Regions from separate parts of the Vibrio sp. Vb0667 genome, predicted to be linked through region 2. Evidence: riboswitches for the same ligand, from Rfam matches in the RefSeq annotation. Region 2 holds a riboswitch; the other holds the start of a gene.
The links. Region 2 has a riboswitch for cyclic di-GMP ahead of gbpA (N-acetylglucosamine-binding protein GbpA). Riboswitches for the same ligand answer to the same signal wherever they lie in the genome.

Region 1 (10,000 bases), on a different contig from region 2:
CAAAGTATGTCGCAAGGGAAGAAAGCTTGTAAAAAAGCATTACAACAACGACTAAATTTGCCCGAAAAAAATGTAGCTATGTTCGGTATGGTTTGTCGGTTGACCCAGCAGAAAGGCGTTCATTACTTGTTGCCTGCTTTGGCCGATTTTTTAAAGCACGATGTTCAGCTAGTTGTCGTTGGGACCGGAGACCCTGTTCTTGCCGCTCAGTTACGAGAGGTTGCCGCGCAGTTTTCTAGCAAATTTGCCTTTGTAGAAGCGTATGACAATGAACTTGCGCATATCGTTGAAGCTGGTTCTGATTTCTTCTTGATGCCTTCTGAGTTTGAACCATGTGGCTTAAACCAAATCTATAGTATGGCTTATGGGACATTACCGATAGTACGCGGTGTTGGTGGCTTAAAGGACAGCGTTAGCGATTATGATGTAAACCCATCTGAAGCAACGGGGTTTGTTTTTTTCGAACCGACACCGCAGGCATTGTTGTTAACGATGCTAAGGGCACTGTTGCTCTACGCTCAAAACGAGCCTGAAGTGAATAAAGTACAGTTGCACGCGATGCAACGAGACTTTTGTTGGCAAAAGGCCGCAGAATCTTATTTGCAGCTTTACCACTCAGCGTTAGTTTGACTTAAAATTGTAACGAAAGGCACCTAATGAGGTGCCTTTATTATCTTGAGTAAGGGGAGTGTGGTAGGATGGCTTTTTACTCAATAGCACGATCTTTTTGATACTCAATATGACCCAGCCGCTACTTTTTCATAAAACCTATTTGCACCCTACTAGTAATGAGTGGGTTGTATTTGTGCACGGTGCTGGTGGTAGCTCTTCTATCTGGTTCAAGCAAATTAAAGCTTACAAGCAACACTTTAACTTATTGCTGATCGATTTAAGAGGTCATGGAAAGTCAAATCAGTTACTTAAAGAGCTCATTGCTAGCCGTTATACCTTTACGGAAGTTACCCAAGATATTTTGAAAGTATTGGACCATTTAAAGATCCAATCCGCTCATTTTGTCGGTATGTCGCTTGGTACTATTATTGTTCGAAACCTTGCTGAATTGTCATCAGAGCGCGTACGTTCGATGGTGCTCGGCGGTGCTGTCACAAGGCTTAACACTCGTTCTCAGATATTGGTGAAATTAGGTAGTTTTTGTAAGCATATCCTACCGTACATGTGGCTCTACAAACTGTTCGCTTATATTGTTATGCCTCAAAGAAGCCAACGAGAATCTCGCCACCTTTTTATTCGCGAAGCCAAGAAGCTTTGCCAAAAAGAATTTAAACGTTGGTTTATTCTTGCCGCTGATGTAAATCCGTTAATGAAATATTTTAAAGATCGAGAGTTACCCATTCCGACTCTTTACTTAATGGGCGACAGGGATTACATGTTTATTAAACCTGTCAAAGAAATGGTTGCAGCGCATAAGCTCAGCATTCTACGAGAAATCCCGAATTGTGGTCATGTATGCAATGTAGAGCGTCCAGAAGACTTCAATCAACACTCCATCGAGTTTATTAAACAGCAAGCTGTATGTGCTTAAAACTGAGTGCATCCACTGAATAGGAGAGCCGCTATAGCTCTCCTAGTTGATATCCACATTGCCAACATGCACCAAATTGCCCTTCGTTTATTTCATGACATTTTGGGCATTGCCAATCTTGATACTCATGCCTATCGGATTGTTTTCGATATGCTTTTACTATTTCTTCAGCTTTCATCTTTTGTGCAGTGTCAAAAAGCCACACATAAGGATCGGTATCATCACCAAACGGCAGTTCTCCTTTTAAGCCGAAAATACCTTCTCCGCGAACTTCACAGTAAATTTGTTCCACTTTAAGCAGCTCACATACAATGTGTGCTTCTGCTGGGTTTTTAGCGATAAATATTTTCATCAAAATACCCACTTCACCAATTACGAGTTTTGCTGACTTGGTGTCGGCCTTACTTTATTCATAACCCATTTAGTGATGATTGGAAATAGTCCCAATAGCGCAAAAGACGCTAATACTGCGGGTGAAACAATGCCCGATAGGCTTTCAATTGTTGCTAATTGAGTACCTGCATTCAGATATACGGCTGTGCCTGGCAGCATACCTATTTGGCTAGTGAGATAAAATCTACCTACAGACATCGGCGTTAAGCCCATCAGTAAGTTGATTAGAAAGAAAGGGAATACAGGGATTAGACGCAAGGAAAATAGATAAAAAGCTCCGTCTTTTTCGACACCTTGATTAATTGCGTTGAGTTTATTTCCGAATTTGTTTTGTACCCAGTCACGCAATAAGTATCGGCTGCTCAAGAAGGCCAGTGTTGCCCCCATAGTGCTAGCGAAAGAAACCAGTAGCAAGCTTGTCCAAAAACCAAATAAGGCTGCACCAAGTAAGGTGACTACTGCCGCTCCTGGGATAGAAAAAGCGGTAATTGCAATGTAGGTAAAAAAGTAAATCGCAGCCGAGAATACAAAATTCTGATCGATGTATGTAGTTAGTGCTTCTTGTTGGGCTTTTGCATTCTCTAAGGTTAAATACTGGCCAAAGTTAATACCTAAAAAGACGATAGCCGCTAGTAGGATGAGACCTAAAATCAGTTTCTTATTCATAATTTTGATTCCAATTTGGGATATATGTAATAAGACAGTAGGAAAACCGAAAAAATTTCACAAAAAAACCGCAGATTAGACTGCGGTTTTACAAGATAGTTTTTAGGCCGACTTTTATTGGAGGCCGTTCATCAACTCATCTCGGCGAGCTTGAGGTACCACACTCCAATGAGTGCCGTTGATAGCACCTTCTAGTGCCCATAGCAACTCAATGTTGACGGTTGCAGAGTGCGTATCTCTTATCGCTTTATAGGCGTTAAGCGCACCTTCCTCTTCAAGCTTCTCTACGGATTCGATGCCGGCTTTTTTTAGCATGCGCTCGGTAGCCAGTCGTAAGTTAGGCAAATCTTTCAAACGGTTAGGCTTTGTACTTGCTTGCTGTTCTTTCTCAAGCTTTGCCTTTTTCAATGATTGATTCGCTACTTCGATTAAGCGTTCGCTTGATTCCCATAAATCGCTGGAAATAGCGTAGTACTTTGTAACGACTGGGAAGCCACGTTTTTTATAAACGTAAGGCTTTAGCCCTTGTTTCTCGAAGTCAGATGAAGTTTTTTGGTCTGCTCTGATATGAAGCTGATTGTTTACCACTAGTGCAAACATTGTTTCATCAGCGAATAGTCCGAAGCCACCAAACATTGAGCGCGACTTGATATTACCAAGTGCCTCAAATAGCTTCATAGAGTCTTTGAGTATCGGTTTATCCATGTTTTGTTATCTCGGTGTAATTAATATTACGCCACCAAAAGTCAGGTCCGAGAGAGTAGCAAACATGCGTAAAAACAATGTCATTACAGAGTAAAGTCATTGCTTACACACTTGCCATCGGTAACCCCGCTACCTTCCATATCGTAATATGGTTCAGGCCGGAGGCTTTGCGTCCCACTCTTTCGAATGGTTTGCCCTGTGCGTGACACAATGAGCATACTTCTTATATTGAATTAACATCACGGTTTAGCGTTAAAAGTGTGATTTTGGTTCAATAAAAATGATAGATTGAATGCTCTATTTTGCATATGGAAAGGTGCAAATTGGCCTTTGAAAAGGAGTTCTTAATATATATTACATTTATATAAAACAGGGAGTTAACGTTAGTCAATTGTTATTAGAGCAGTGTGAAGTATTAGAGAATGCTTAATTTTCCCAAAAAAATAAGCGCCCCTGTAGAGCGCTTATTTAACACGGTTAAATACAGTGAAATTTAGTTCATTTTTTTCACAGTATTTCGAATTACAAGCTCAGGTTGCATTTCGAAAATTCGTTTTTCGTGTTCTTTATCTTTGATACGCTCAAGTAGAATTTCGAATGCATTTTTACCAACACGACGTTTAGGTTGGTGGATAGTCGTTAGCGGTGGAGAGAAGTATTCCGCAAGCTCGATGTTGTCGTAGCCGATCACTGAAATATCTTCAGGAATTTTGATCCCGTTTTGTTGCAAGCGGCTCATTAGGCCTAGAGCCATTGTGTCGTTAAAACAGAATACCGCCGTCGGGCGCTTGTCCATTGCGGTAATTTTATCTGCAACTAATACGGCCGTATCACATTCAAAGTTACCTTCAAGGATCCAGTCTTCATTTACAGCTAGGTTCGCTTCGCTCATTGCGCGACGGAAACCTGCAATGCGCTCTTGGCAAGCAAGCTTTTCAAAATGACCGCTTAGACAAGCGATATCCGTATGACCATTGTCAATCAGATGTTTGGTTGCAATGTAGCCACCTTCTTCTGAGTTATCCATGATCTTGTCTGCTTGTGAGCTCTCTGGGCCCCAATCCATGACCACTTTAGGAATGTCCGCATGACGGTCAAGCATCTCTTTTAGTTCTTCGGTTAAGTCAGAACACATCACAAGGATGCCATCAACGCGCTTTTCAGCCAGCATACGAATGTAATCGCGTTGTTTTTCGTAAATCCCGCCTGTGTTACATAAAATCAGAGTATAGCCTTGGCGGTAACAGTAGCTCTCAACGCCATCAATCACTTCTGAGAAAAATAGGTTAGTTGATTGAGTTACTAACATGCCAATCGTACGAGTTGAGTTGCATTTTAGGCTGCGTGCAACGGCACTTGGCGCGTAATTCAGCTCGTCAACGGCTTTCATTACTTTTTCTTGCGTTGCTTCTGCAACGAAACGCGTTTTATTGATAACGTGCGAAACTGTCGTAGTGGAAACGCCGGCTAAGCGAGCAACGTCTTTTATCGTGGCCATAAATGGTGTCCTGTATCGAGCTACTGAAATATGTCGTATTGGATGTACCTGATGCTCTAGTGGTTTCACACCTAGCAATCTAAAATTGGCGCTAAGTGTCTCGGCAGCGGTTGATCCAAGTGCGACAAAAGGGTGCGTAGCAGCATCGGTCGATGAATTTTATCTTTTTTCTATCTGATGAGAAATTGCCATCAACCTGTTAAGAAAACACAAAAACCGCTATATTTCAGCGGTTTACATATAAATCATATTTAATCGTTTGCGCTCACATTTTAGCCCTATGTGGACTGACTAGCAATGTTTTCAGCAAGAGATTTGTGTATTTGAAGTCACATTTTGACTGCTAAATAACCAAGCGTCTTTGCGCTAAGTTAAGGCAAACGAATATTATACCCAAGTTACTTACAATTGGTCACTTTCAGGCATACAGGAAGCCCGATAGGCAGGCTCCCTAAAAATAGGCGGCAATTATTCACCAAGAAGGTAGGCGCTGTCTAGTTTACAAAATGCAACTAATAGTTTCGCGACACTCGAGTAAAATCCAAATTCGTCGAATTTTTTACATTTGTCTGAAAACTGAGGTAACCAAGACATCAATTGTTGCTGGATAAAGTCGTTTTGTTTAACGAAGGCTTCTTCCATGTGTTTTTCTTGTTCAAGCTCGTTTGAGCGGATAATCATGTTCCCGAGAAAGTCGAGCTCAACGGCTAAGTGATCCGCAGGTTCCTTTAGGTTTTCGTCTACTTGAACGCCAAATTCAGCCATCAACTTTTCCATTTCCTCAGCTGGCTTGTCATTCAGTAAACCTGATTCACCAATGTACATGGATGCGTAAGGAAGAGCGCCGTATTTTTCTGTCTTCAAAAACAGTTCACAAAAGTCAGCTGCAAGCTCTAGTTGTGCATCTTCACGATCTTGTAACCGATTCAATGCATCAACTAGGCTATCAACAGCTGGTTTCAGCGACTCATTTTCACCTAAACCTGCGAGAAAACTGCGAATTTCAACACTGTGATAGGCTTCCAATTCTTTCTCTGTTAGTTCTTTTGCGAACAAGCTCGAAAACCACCAGTAAATTTCAGCGCGTTTTTCATTAAAAGCTTTCACTTCTTGCATTTTGGGCTCCTGAATGATGCTTCAAGTCATGCATCACAAAGTCAATTAGGGATATCCCCTAAGTGTAATCAATTAAAATGAATAGCAGTAACTATAATTGTTATGTTTTATGGTCAAAAATGACCGTTTATTAATAGCAATGGGCAAGCTTGTTTTGAATCAATAAAAACGCTAAATCTTGCGTTTTAATGTATCTATGACTAGAAATGTTACTAGTTATGAATAGAATACGTCTTGGATAATAAGAAGACAGAAAAGTGGTGTAAATGAGCTATCACGTATTAGTCGTAGAAGATGATGTTGTAACTCGTAGTAAGCTTGCGGGGTATTTCCAAAATGAGGGCTACCAAGTCAGCGAAGCAGAGAGTGGCGCAGAAATGCGTGAAGTTTTGCAAGCGGGCGATGTAGACCTGATCATGCTGGATATTAACCTGCCTGGTGAAGACGGCCTGATGCTTACTCGTGAGTTACGTAGCCAATCGGATATTGGTATCATATTAGTAACAGGACGCACGGATAGCATTGATAAAATCGTAGGCCTAGAAATGGGTGCTGACGATTATGTGACAAAACCTTTTGAACTGAGAGAGCTGTTAGTTCGCGTTAAAAACTTGCTGTGGCGTATTTCAGCAGCGCGCAGTGGCAGCTCGAAAGCGAATGAAACCAGTGAAGAGCACATTGTGCGCTTTGGGGAGTGGACATTCGACATTCAACGTCGCGCACTTAGCCGCAACGGTGAGCCAGTAAAACTAACTAAAGCAGAGTATGAACTTTTGGTGGCATTATCGTCTTACCCTAACCAGGTGTTAAGTCGTGAGCGTATTTTGAACATGATCAGCCATCGAGTGGATGCGCCGAATGACCGCACCATTGATGTTCTTATTCGACGTATGCGCGCAAAAATGGAGTTCGATCCTAAGAACCCACAAATTTTTGTAACGGTACACGGCGAGGGCTATATGTTTGCTGGTGACTAGTTTGAACATAACTCAATCGTAAAAAGAAAAAGGAGAGCTTCGGCTCTCCTTTTTTGTGGCTTCAAGATAATACTAGTTTGCTTCAACCATTGGTGTTTGGCCGACAGTATCACGCAACCTTTGCCAAATACTGCCCAAGTACTCATGCCAATAAAGCTCTGTTTGTTCTAAGTAACGCGCTTTAGGTGAGTATTTATCCCAAGGTTGACTTATCTCGCTAATAGCTAAGAAGTTGGTCGGGGCTGGGATTGGTTTAATGCCTGCTGCGTTGAACTCATACAATGCACGGCTCATGTGACTCGCAGAAGTGACTAACACAATTTCCTTTTGTTGAACGAATGCAGCCGCTTGACGCGCCTCTTCCCACGTATCTTTCGCATCTTCTAATAAAATGATATCGGATTTCGCGACTCCCAACGCAAGGGCAACGTTCGCCATCATTCGCGCGTGGCTAATTTCAGATCCGCCAGCATAGCCGGATAAGATTAATTTCGCGCCTGGATACATTCTTAAAATACGAATGCCCTCAGTTAAGCGCATTAATGCTGCACGGCTTAACTGCGAGGTGGGTGGAATTTCGTCATCGATAACATGACCATTCCCTAAAACCATCACGTAGTCGATGGTGCCAGAAACTGGCAAAAAGGCTTTATGCTCTCGCTCTAACGGCATAAGAAGCTTGGTTGAAACAGGCTGGAAGGCAACAAGAAAAATGCCAACAAAAGAGAATAGAACAACGAAGCAGCCAGTTTTACGTTTTGTAGTAAAACTAATGAGAGCAAGACCCAACAAGCCTATCAGCAGCAATGCCGGAAGGGGCATAAGCATGGCTGACACTACTTTTTTCAGCTCAAACATACATAAATAGTCCGAAAAAACATCAATTGATAATAAAAATGAGGGTATCCCTCTTTATTCCTGCTTTCCTTGTGCCAGAATAGCGGCACAATCCGTTATGATAACTCAGCAGAAGTGACAGAAGACCGCAATTTCGACGATATCGCCCACAAATTTGCAAAAAATATTTACGGCTCCGATAAAGGGGAGATCCGCCAAATCATTGTGTGGGAAGATTTTCTACAGATTCTAAGTGAATTAGATGCTGACCAGCAACCCCTAGAAGTGTTAGACGCTGGTGGTGGTTTGGCACAAATGTCGCAAAAGCTTGCTAAGCTCGGACATCGAATCGCTTTATGTGATCTATCTTCGGAAATGCTGCAGTTGGCTAAGCAGGATATTGAAAAAAACGGTTTGCTTGAGCAGTATCGCCTGATTCATTCGCCTGTCCAATCCATCGGTGAACATATGGATGGACAGGTCGATCTGGTTATGTTCCACGCTGTGATGGAGTGGCTGGTTGATCCTAAGGCCGCACTTGAAACAGTTCTTGAACAAGTAAAACCGGGAGGTATCGCATCAGTCATGTTCTACAACCACCACGGTTTAGTCTATAAAAACGTGGTTTGTGGCAACATTCCTCATATATTAGACGGCATGCCTCACCGAAAAAGATTTAAACTACAGCCGCAAAAAGGCTTAAAACCTGAAGAAGTCTACCAGTGGATAGAAAATTCAGGTTTTAATATTTGTGGCAAATCTGGTATTCGCTCATTTAGTGATTACATAGGCAATATGGAATACATGGGTGATTACGAGTTTGAAGATGTGTTGGCGCTAGAAAAACAACTTTGTCGACAAGAGCCATACCTCTCATTAGGCCGCTACATTCATGTGTGGGCTAAAAAGAACGATAAACAGGAATAACAATGAGTGAGATGACTCTCAATGCTGCAGAGCAACCAATCGATGAGCTGGTTGGCTGGGTTAAGCAGCACGATTTCTCGTTGAACCTGACCACAGAGCGATTGGCATTTTTGATAGCCATTGCCGTACTGAGTAATGAAAGGTTCGATGAAGAACTGGGTGAAGGTGAACTGCATGATGCATTTGCCATCGTCACTCGACTATTTGATGAGACCGGCGAAGCCTCCGCTTTTCGTGCGAACAATGCGATCAACGAGATGGTTAAGCAGCGTCTTATGAGCCGTTTTGTCAGTGAGATTACTGACGGAGCGAGCATTTACCGCTTGTCGCCATTAGCGATAGGAATAACCGACTACTACGTGCGTCATCGTGAGTTCTCAAAACTGCGTCTATCTATCCAGCTATCCATGGTAGCGGATGAAATGGCGAAAGCGATTGAGGCAGCACAAAAAGGTGGCACACCGGGTCACTGGAAGAAAAACGTATACGGTGTTTTAAAATATTCTGTAGGCGAAATTTTCGATCAAATTGACCTCAACCAACGTGTTATGGATGAGCAGCAACAGTCAGTGAAACAACAGATTGCTGACCTGCTTAACAAAGACTGGCGTGAAGCGATCAACAACTGTGAAGCACTTCTGTCAGAAACATCAAGCACGTTGCGTGAACTTCAAGATACGCTGCAAGCCGCCAGTGATGAACTGCAAACTCAGATCCTCGATATTCAAGAAATTGTTTACGGTGACCCTGAGCTGGAGTTTATCGAAGAAGCCTTGTTTGGTCTGCAAATGAAGCTGGACCGAATCACAAGCTGGGGCCAGCAAGCTATCGACCTTTGGATTGGTTACGACCGACACGTGCACAAGTTTATCCGTACTGCAATCGATATGGATAAGAATCGTGCGTTTAGCTCGCGTCTGCGTCAATCTGTCAAAGATTACTTCGATGCGCCTTGGTATCTGACTTATGCAGATGCGGAGAGGCTTTCCGACCTTCGTGATGAGGCCCTAGTACTGCGTGATGACGAGGTCACGGGGCAAGTTCCGATGGAAGTAGAATACGAAGAGTTTCAACAAGTCAATGATGAGTTGTCTGAACGAATTGGTGACATGCTAAAAGCGCATAAAGATCAAGGCACACCAATCGATTTGAGTGTGGTACTGCGAGATTACCTTGCACAGCACCCTTATACTCATCATTTTGATTTAGCTCGCATTATCGTCGATCAAGCTGTACGTCTAGGGTATTCAGAATCGGATTACCAAGCGATTCAACCAGACTGGAAAGCAATCAACGAATTTGGGGCAAAGGTACAAGCGAATGTCATCGACCGATACT
Region 2 (10,000 bases):
AACATCCAACTGGCGCAGGATTGGGAAGGAAAAACCATCACTGGTGATATTGTTATCGCGGGTAGTGCGAACGCCAACGAGAAGTTGAACCTTGTCGTCGATGGTAACTTAGAAACAGCGCAAGCCATTACTGCAGGCGCTGATGGTCAGTTTAGTGTCACGCTGTCGACTCGTCACTTTGCAATTGGCGAACAACAACACCGCTTCGCGATTTATTCTACTGAGAAAAAAGCTGGCATTGAAGATGTTAACTTTGTGTCGGACTTAAGCTGGTCAAACACGCCAGACGACACTATTGATGACGCGGGTGATGCGCAAGATGGCATGGGCGGTCCTAACGGTAACTATTCGCTACCAACGGATCCAACATTCGATAAAAACAATAGCCAACTCGCAATCAACAAAGCTGAGGTATTTACCGTTGGCAGTAACGTACGTTTGACCTTCACCATGGACAACATCACCGACACTTGGTTGCCACCAAACGGCTTCGACCACGTAGGTTTCACCATCTTTATGGATTTACCTGAAGAAGCCGCAACTAACTTGTCTGAGCTACCGAAGATCAACGCTTCTATGCCAAGCGGAACCTGGAGTCGTAATGCGGTTGTTTTTGGCTGGCAAAGCTCGATTTACAACACCAAAGGAGCAAATGCGACGACATGGGGAGAAGCGGTCACGCCAGCACCAACAGTGACAGTAGACAAAGCCAATAACACTATTTCGATGGACTTTGCGAGTGACGCGCTGGGTCGACCTGATTCACTGGATGGCATTCGATTCTATGTGACGACTTGGGACTTAGACGGCCTTTCGGCAACTTACCGTCCGCTAGAACAAAACAAAGGCCCTTGGAACTTCTCCGGTGGCGCATCGGATGAAAGTAAGATTTGGGACGATTTACCAATCATCACCTTGTCGGAATAAACCGTTAAATAAGACACCGCCCAGCGTTATGACTGGGCGGTCATCAACAAAAGAATGCAGAAAGAAACTTCTGCTCGTTTTTATTCTAGCTAAAGAATGATTTCACCCACAGCACCAAACTGTCCCAAAGCTGACCAAACCACGAGCCCTCTTCTACCGCTTGGCTGCTGACCAAGGGATAACTCGCCACGGTACTGTCATCGCTTTTCCAAACGACCTTACCAATCTCATCTCCTTGCGCGATCGGCGCAATCAACGGTTCATTTAACACCACACTCTTATCAAGCCCAGCCGTCATTGAACGAGGCAGAGTGAGATAGGCATCTTTAGCAAAGATCGCCTCAACTTGATTAGCATTTCCCTTCCAAACGCGAACTTTAGACTCAACTTCCCCCTGTTTAGCAACTTGCTTGGTGTCATAAAAGCGAAAACCATAGCTGAGTAGATTCTTCGATTGGCTGATCCGAGCCTGTTTACTTGGCGTACCCATCACCACCGAGATAAGGCGCATTCTTCCTTCTTTGGCCGAGCTCACCAAGCTGTATCCGGCATTGCTGGTGTAGCCGGTTTTTCCCCCGTCGACATCAATGGAATTGTCCCACAACAACTTATTGCGGTTGTACTGCGTAATGTCGTTCCACTTGAAGACTTTCTCACTGTATAGCGCGTACACATCAGGAACATCGCTGATGATCGACTGCATGAGTCTTGCCATATCGGTTGGTGAGGTTTGGATGCCATCACTATCAAGACCATGGGAGTTCACAAAATAGGTGTCTTGCAGTCCTAATTTCTCCGCCCAACCATTCATCAAGGCAACAAAGCCGCGTTCACTGCCTGCAACATGCTCAGCCAGTGCAACGCACGCGTCATTTCCTGATTGGATGATCACGCCGCGCATTAAGTTCGCAACACTAATTTCATCTTTCGGTTTGATGAACATTTTAGAAGAACCGGGAAACTTGGCCGACCACGCGTTTTCGCTCACGGTGACAACATCATCCCATTTCAAACGCCCCGCTTTGATTTCTTGTCCAACTACATAAGCGGTCATCAACTTGGTTAAACTCGCCGGAGCAAGGCCTGCTCGCCCGTTATACTCGGCAATAATGGCACCGGATTGAAAGTCCATTAATACGTAGCCTTTTGCCTGTAACTGAGGTGGGTTGGGCGTAACAACGGCAAAAGTAGGTACGCTTATTAAACAAGTCACAATTGTCCATCGAGCCAGTGACACTTTCATCCGACTTCCTCCATGCTCTTACTTTGTCGCAACTCTATTGAGCATAGCTCACTCAACCAGTTGCACCAGTCGCTAATCGTTTCATTTTCTTGAACTTACATTGATTTGACCAAGGTATAGAACTGAAGAGGCAATTGGGAAATAGCGTTGGTTCTTCGCGCCATTCGCAGTAAAGTAGCGCTACCCCTCAATAAGGAAATAAAGATAACAATGAACGCTCAATCATTTATCGACGCAGGATTGCATTACACTCCCCACAGTTTTACCGTTCCTCTGGATTACCAAGACGCAAGCAAAGGCACCATTAGAGTCTTCGCCCGTTCGGTTTGCCTAGTTGGCGATGAAGAATCGACCAAACCTTGGTTGGTTTACTTTCAGGGCGGGCCTGGCTTTCCCTCTCCACGTCAAAACGGCAATAATGGCTGGGTAAAACGCGCCCTGCAAGAGTACCGAGTTTTGCTTCTCGACCAGCGCGGTACGGGCAACAGCAGCGTAATTAATCACCAGACGCTTGCTCACCTCACGCCAGAGCAACAAGCAGACTACTTGAGCCACTTCCGAGCGGATAACATCGTGCGCGACGCGGAATACATTCGTGAGCAATTTGGCGTCGAAAAATGGGCGATCTTAGGTCAAAGCTTTGGTGGGTTTTGCTCCCTCACCTATTTGTCTTTGTTCCCAGACAGCTTGCTACAAAGCTACATCACAGGTGGCGTGCCATCAGTCTCACGTCATGCCGACGATGTGTATGAAGCCACTTTCAAACGCACCATGGAGAAAAACCAAGCGTTCTTCCAACAATTTCCAAGTGCGCAACAACTTTGCCAAAACATTGCGAATCACTTGCTGGAAAATGAAGAGTACCTACCAAATGGTCAACGCTTCACAGTGGAGCAATTTCAACAAATCGGCATCAACTTTGGTGTGAGTGATACTTTCTTACCAACTTACTATTGGCTAGAAAGCGCGTTGATTGAAGTGAACGGCAAACCACAACTTCGTTATGAGTTCTTAAACGATATGTTGGCGCAGCAAAACTTCCAAACCAATCCGATCTACGCCATTTTGCATGAATCGATTTACTGCCAAAGCTTCGCGTCAAATTGGAGTGCGCACCGCGTTCGCCAAACCCGATCAGAGTTTAATTATGAATCTGGCAAGCCATTTTACTTTACGGGGGAAATGGTCTTCCCATGGATGTTCGACCAATACGTTAACCTCAAGCCACTAAAAGACGCCGCAGAAATATTGGCAGCGAAAGAAGATTGGACTGCGCTGTACGATCAAACACAACTGGCTCAGAACAAAGTGCCTGTCAGTTGCGCCGTTTACGCCGATGATATGTTTGTTGAAATGGATATCAGCCGAGAGACGCTCGCGTTAATCCCAAATTCAAAAGCGTGGATCACCAATGAGTACGAGCACAACGGTTTACGTGCCGACGGTGAACGTATTCTCGATAGGCTCATCGCCATGGGCAAACAGACCGCAGCTACGTTGAAATAAGCACGGCAGACGTTAGAAAAACGCCTTTTCAGTATGTGGTGAAAAGGCGTTTTATAGCGGTTTATGAACAATGGCGATCAGTCATTCACTCTTTGTCCCTAAACCTTTATCCCTCACAACCTCATGTATAAAACTGCGACATGTCCTTTCCTTGTCAATGACTCCGGTGATTACTTGGTGCTTCTTGCGCCTAACTTTTTTGAAGGGCCTAAAAGAGAATAACAGCATAAATTTAAACCAAAAGTATCGGCTCCAACCTACCTAACCCACTATAATTAATGCTTATAATTTGAACACATAGCGGCTTCACCTGCGGACAGGCTCCCCCTATCAAAGACCGCCAGGCCCCGCCTACTCATAATATCCGTATAATTTGTCCGTATTTCCGACTAGTTTAGTCAGGTATACTTCGTGCCGCTAAAATTTTAAGGTCGTTGACCACCTGTATTTTTAAAGGAAACCTCATGAGTCAGTATGTAGTTTGTGCGCTGTACAAGTTTGTTGAGCTGAATAACTATCAAGAGCTACGCGAGCCATTACTTGCGTTGATGGAAAAACACCATATTCGCGGAACATTACTACTGGCAAGTGAAGGTATCAACGGTACTGTTGCATCTGATCGTGCAGGTATTGATACGCTACTGGAGTGGCTAAACAACGAACCTCGTTTGACTGGCACCGTATACAAAGAGTCGTATTCTGAGACCCAGCCATTCAATCGCACCAAAGTGAAACTGAAAAAAGAGATCGTAACATTAGGTGTTGAAGGTATAGACCCTCGCCACGTAGTGGGTACTTACGTGAAACCTCAAGAGTGGAACGATCTTATTGCTGATCCTGAAGTGTTTGTTGTCGATACACGTAATGATTACGAAATCGAGATCGGGACATTCAAAGGCGCTGTAAACCCAAATACTGAAACCTTTCGTGAATTCCCAGACTATGTAAAAGAAAACATGGACCCGGCAAAACACAAGAAAGTTGCGATGTTCTGTACCGGTGGTATCCGCTGCGAAAAATCAACGGCTTACATGAAAGAACAGGGCTTTGATGAGGTCTACCACCTAGAAGGCGGCATTCTTAAATATCTTGAAGAAGTTCCTCAAGAAGAGAGCATGTGGGAAGGCGATTGTTACGTATTTGACGGGCGTGTTGCAGTGAACCACCAGCTAGAAAAAGCAGATTACGATTTATGTAACGCTTGTCGTCTACCGATCACTGAAGAAGACAAACAGTCAGAATTGTTCGAGCAAGGCGTGAGCTGTCCAAAATGTCACGGCAAACACTCAGAAGAACAAATTGCTCGATTCCGCGAGCGTGAAAAACAAATTGTTCTTGCAGAGCAGCGAGGCGAGCAGCATGTTGGTGGTGAAAGTGCCAAGCAAAGAGAAGCTCGACGTGCCGCTAAGTACGCGCAAAAAGAAGCGCAGCGTAAACAAGACTAAGCCTAACTCTCCTTATATTTAGCGAGCTGCCGTAAGGTGGCTCGCTTTTACTGCGCACCAATACTCTTTCAATACAATTTTGTATCCCTCACCAATACCTCTAGTTGATTGTCTCTTTTACCTTCGGGTAGCCCCACCATTTCATCATAAGCACTTTGATGCACTAAGACCTGCTTATTTGCTTTGATATTCCTGCACTTCTTTTGCATCTCGATCAGGGAATGAGCCCTCAAAAAGATACCGTTGTCATCAGTGATAAATTGCGCTTCTCCATCAATCACAACAGATGCCTGATACAATGCGAGATCAAGCGAATGAATGACCAATTTGTCCACATAGAAGTATTTTTGTAACTTACTCAATGCTATTGCCATGTGTCACCTCCCTAAAAGTTACCTCTACGTTTTGTGGAATAAAACCGATCATTGGATGAGATTTCTTCGGTTTACTTGCGTACAACATCGGAAACAAAGAGGATTCCGATGCAAACAATCAATGTCGTGTGGTTAAAGCGAGATTTAAGGCTGACTGACCATCAACCACTAACTCAAGCATTATCAACAAAGCACCCAACTGTGCTTTTGTATATTGTTGAACCATTGCTATTGAACAACCCACACTATTCTGAGCGCCACTGGCGATTTGTTTGGCAATCACTGCAAGACATGGATGAGACGCTCAAAGCGTATGGGCATCGAATCACGGTGCTGTATGACGATACCTTAGCATGTTTCCAATCAATTCAAGCGCAATATCAAATCAACGCTGTTTTTTCTCACCAAGAAATAGGACTCAACTGCACCTTTGAGCGCGACAAACAAGTTGCCGCTTGGCTGTATGAGCAGAACATCGACTGGTTTGAGTTCGAACACGGTGCTGTTATCAGAGGTGCAAAAAACCGGCAAGGTTGGGACAAACATTGGGACTCTGTCATGAGAGCCTCAATAAGCCCTATTGAGCTCCAAACCGACTTATTGCATTCATTGGATGCAGAAGCTCTCGGCTGTTCGTTTTCGCCACCATCATCCTGGCTATCAAAATGCAAAGGAATGCAAACGGGAGGAAGCCGGCTCGCTTGGAAAACACTAGAGGACTTTTTCCATCGTCGAGGTCGTGATTACTATCGAAGCATTTCTAGTCCCACAGCCTCACGCACAGCCTGTACTCGACTTTCTCCATACCTCGCTTGGGGTAACATATCCTTGCGTGAAGTGTATCAATACCTTTTGAAACACTGGCAAGTCGCTGGGTTTCGTCGCAGCTTAATTGCATTGTCTTCACGGCTTCATTGGCACTGTCACTTCATCCAAAAATTCGAATCGGAATACGACATGGAGTTTTACTGCGTTAATCGGGCTTACGAACCATTGATTAAACAAAGTAGTACTTTCGATGAAGAAAAGTTAGCAGCATGGAAATCCGGGCATACTGGCGTACCTTTGATTGATGCCTGCATGCGCTGTTTGCACCACACTGGTTACATTAACTTTCGCATGCGTGCCATGCTGGTTAGCTTTCTTACTCACCACATGAACATGAATTGGCGAGTAGGTGTAACGCATTTAGCGCAACTGTTTCTCGACTTTGAGCCCGGAATTCATTACCCACAATTCCAAATGCAAGCAGGAGTAACCGGGACTAACACAATCCGTATTTATAATCCGATCAAGCAAGCCCAAGAACATGATCCTAACGGTACGTTCATCTACAAGTGGGTACCTGAGTTACAAATGGTTCCTCCCCCTCTTTTATTCGAGCCCTGGACAATGACCCAAATGGAAGCTGTCATGTATCAATTGCAGCCAGATAGCCGTTACCTTGCACCTATTATCGCACCAGACAACGCAGCTAAGGCAGCAAGAGAGCGCTTATGGACGTGGCGGAAACGAGCCGATGTGAAACAAGAAGGCAGACGAATTCTTGCGCGACATGTTAGACCCTCAAAAGAAAGTAGGACGCGATGATCATCTTTCAATGACAATGCGTACAAATGCAAACACACTCCAGGGAACCCGTTGTACCCTCAACTAGTAAGGAACACACTATGTTCAAACGTATCTTAGTTATCGCGGCTACACTGATGGCGACATTATCTTTTATGCTTCCCGTCAAGGCTCATGAGCATGGCATGATGAAAGCCGATATTGTCGACGTTGCCGCTGAAAACGGCTCTTTCAATACGCTTGTTGCTGCGGTGAAAGCAGCGGGCTTGGTTGACACTCTCAAAGGGGAAGGCCCATTTACTGTTTTTGCACCAACGGATGACGCTTTTGCAAAACTGCCAGACAGCACAGTCGACATGCTCTTAATGCCGGAAAATAAAGACAAGTTAGTATCTGTTTTGACTTATCACGTCGTGCCAGGGAAAGTGATGGCTGCCGATGTTGTTAAGCTAGACAAAGCGACTACGGTTCAGGGGCAAGATGTGATGATTAAAACCATGGGCGATAAAGTCATGGTTAACGATGCAAATGTCATTGCAACCGATGTGAAAGCTAAAAACGGTGTCATTCACGTGATTGATACTGTCATCATGCCGAAATAACACCATTCAGAGGGCGGTACACTCCGCCCTTTAGACAGAACTTCTTTCACCCTTAGCACGATTCCTCTTCACTTATCCCCAACAAACCTCCACTCATTCGCCATGGTTATAAAAAAGATAAAAACAAAATTAAAATCAATACCTTGCAAGACGATACTGCATAATATTGACGAGATTAAGATATCGTTATCTTTCAATTTGAGAACAGGATTCCATGTCAGTGACGTTTACTTTTCCACATGTAAATTCTTAAGCTAAATTTTGGCTGCTCAATCACATTTCGGCAAACCATTCGAAAGGGTGGGACGCAAAGCTTCCGGTCTGTCAGCATTTAAAAATCTAAAAGAATGCGCATGATAGCGGGGTTACCATAACGCAGTGTTACAGAAGTCCAGTTGCTGTAGCGTTGCTTTATGCTCAGCATGCGCCGGGGTGTGACATTAGTTTGTCAGCCATAACAGAGGACATGTGATGAAATCATTTCCAACCAAATCCGTACTCGCGTTAGCACTTGCAAGCATTAGTTCAGGTGCTGCGGCTCACGGTTATGTATCAGAAACCAATGGTGGTGTCGCTGCAAGTCGCTCGGCACTATGTAAGTATCCAACGCCAGATACTAACGAAAAAAATAATAACTGCGGTGCGATTCAATATGAACCGCAAAGCGTTGAAGGCCCTGATGGCTTTCCCGAAACAGGGCCTCGCGATGGTAAAATAGCGAGTGCCGAAACCGCTTTAGCAGCTGCCCTTGATGAGCAAACTGCCGACCGTTGGGTAAAACGTCCTATTCAAGCAGGCACACAAACTTTTGAATGGACATTTACCGCTAACCACGTGACGCGCGACTGGAAATATTACATCACCAAGCCTGATTGGAACCCAAACGCTTCACTATCACGAGACTCTTTTGATCTAACTCCTTTCTGTGTCGTCGACGGCAATATGGTTCAACCCCCGAAACAGGTAAGCCATCAATGTAATGTGCCTACTCGCGAGGGATACCATGTCATCCTGGCAGTATGGGATGTTGGCGACACTGCAGCCTCATTTTATAACGTGATCGATGTGAAATTTGATGGTGACAGTCCCGTTATTCCAGATTGGAAGCAAGGCGGTCAAATTATTCCTACAATGGATTTAAATATTGGGGATTCGGTTTATACGCGCGTATTTGATCAAGCAGGTGAAAACATAGCGTATAGAACTGAACTAGAAATTACCGATGCAGCAATGGGCCAAGCGAAAAACTGGTCTTACGCACTCGCGACTAAGCTAAACCAAGAACAAGCAAAACTGAAAGCCGGGCAGTATGCAGAGGATAAATTCACTCCTGTTTATGGTACTAATCCGGTGTATCTGCAAGCAAATAGCGGCCTTAAGCGAGTAGAGATCGGCTATAACATTGAAACTCCTGTTCCAGAATACTCACTCACAGTAGATGGCTTAGCAGACGAATATATCATTGAGTCAACACCGACAACGTTGGATCTGACACTAACTGCTGAAGGCGATTTAAATGCAGAACTCACCGTTTACAACCACCATCGCGAACCACTTGCAAGTTGGGCAAACGAAATGAAAGACGGCTCGGTAGAGGCGATATCGCTCACTTTAAGTAAATCGGAGCCGGGTCACCATATGCTCGTAACACGTATTAAGGATAAAGATGGCAACTTGGTGGATCAGCAAACACTCGACTTTCACTTAAAAGAAGAGTCAGTTACTCCACCACCATCTGATGAGTACGATTTTGTCTTCCCTGAAGGACTATCTAACTACACGGCGGGCACAAAAGTGCTTGCCAGCGACGGGGGCATTTATCAATGTAAACCTTTCCCATACTCTGGTTACTGTATGCAGTGGAAAGAAAGCGCAAACCATTACGAGCCTGGAATAGGTTCACACTGGGAGATGGCTTGGGATAAAGTCAACTAAATCACCCTTTGAACGTTATGCAAAAGAGTCTCACTATGAGGCTCTTTTATAATCAAACGCAAAAATGACAATTTTCCCGGTCTAAACCATGAACACCAGATAAACTAGTGAGATGCGCTCGCCCCTCAATCAGTCCCATTTCATACCCTTCTAGTAAAACGGATTGTCGCATTGATAAGCGCTGAACATGAAAATTATCTGGTGGGGCAATTACCCTAACATGTGTTCCTGGTGGAGGGTTACGAATAAACTCTAATGATTGATTATAGTTATCTGCACGTCTTAACATCGCATCCGCCATTTTGGGGTGCTCCGCAAACAGTTTCTTCATCAGCCATGTGGTCTTAACTGGCTTTTTGGCATAATTCAGCGGGTGAGAGAGTACTACGGTTATGTCGC

Region 1: another riboswitch for cyclic di-GMP. It lies ahead of R8269_RS08445 (TfoX/Sxy family DNA transformation protein); the one in region 2 lies ahead of gbpA (N-acetylglucosamine-binding protein GbpA).

Annotation. Positions count from the first base shown of each region.
Region 1 is NZ_JAWPOL010000005.1:81,059-91,058, reverse strand. It holds gene glgA (glycogen synthase GlgA) at 1-630, shown strand, start outside; gene R8269_RS08460 (alpha/beta fold hydrolase) at 740-1,543, shown strand; gene R8269_RS08455 (DUF2007 domain-containing protein) at 1,575-1,895, opposite strand; gene R8269_RS08450 (TVP38/TMEM64 family protein) at 1,916-2,602, opposite strand; gene R8269_RS08445 (TfoX/Sxy family DNA transformation protein) at 2,717-3,307, opposite strand; cyclic di-GMP riboswitch class I at 3,424-3,513, opposite strand; gene purR (HTH-type transcriptional repressor PurR) at 3,801-4,805, opposite strand; gene torD (molecular chaperone TorD) at 5,274-5,921, opposite strand; gene torR (two-component system response regulator TorR) at 6,188-6,898, shown strand; gene elyC (envelope biogenesis factor ElyC) at 6,971-7,756, opposite strand; gene cmoM (tRNA uridine 5-oxyacetic acid(34) methyltransferase CmoM) at 7,871-8,662, shown strand; gene mukF (chromosome partition protein MukF) at 8,665-10,000, shown strand, end outside; gene mukE (chromosome partition protein MukE) at 9,983-10,000, shown strand, end outside.
Region 2 is NZ_JAWPOL010000004.1:163,591-173,590, reverse strand. It holds gene R8269_RS07440 (alpha-amylase family glycosyl hydrolase) at 1-927, shown strand, start outside; gene R8269_RS07435 (D-alanyl-D-alanine carboxypeptidase family protein) at 1,013-2,170, opposite strand; gene R8269_RS07430 (alpha/beta fold hydrolase) at 2,381-3,676, shown strand; gene R8269_RS07425 (rhodanese-related sulfurtransferase) at 4,141-5,121, shown strand; gene R8269_RS07420 (DUF6482 family protein) at 5,190-5,495, opposite strand; gene R8269_RS07415 (cryptochrome/deoxyribodipyrimidine photo-lyase family protein) at 5,604-7,085, shown strand; gene R8269_RS07410 (fasciclin domain-containing protein) at 7,166-7,666, shown strand; cyclic di-GMP riboswitch class I at 7,939-8,039, shown strand; gene gbpA (N-acetylglucosamine-binding protein GbpA) at 8,138-9,601, shown strand; gene R8269_RS07400 (patatin family protein) at 9,654-10,000, opposite strand, start outside.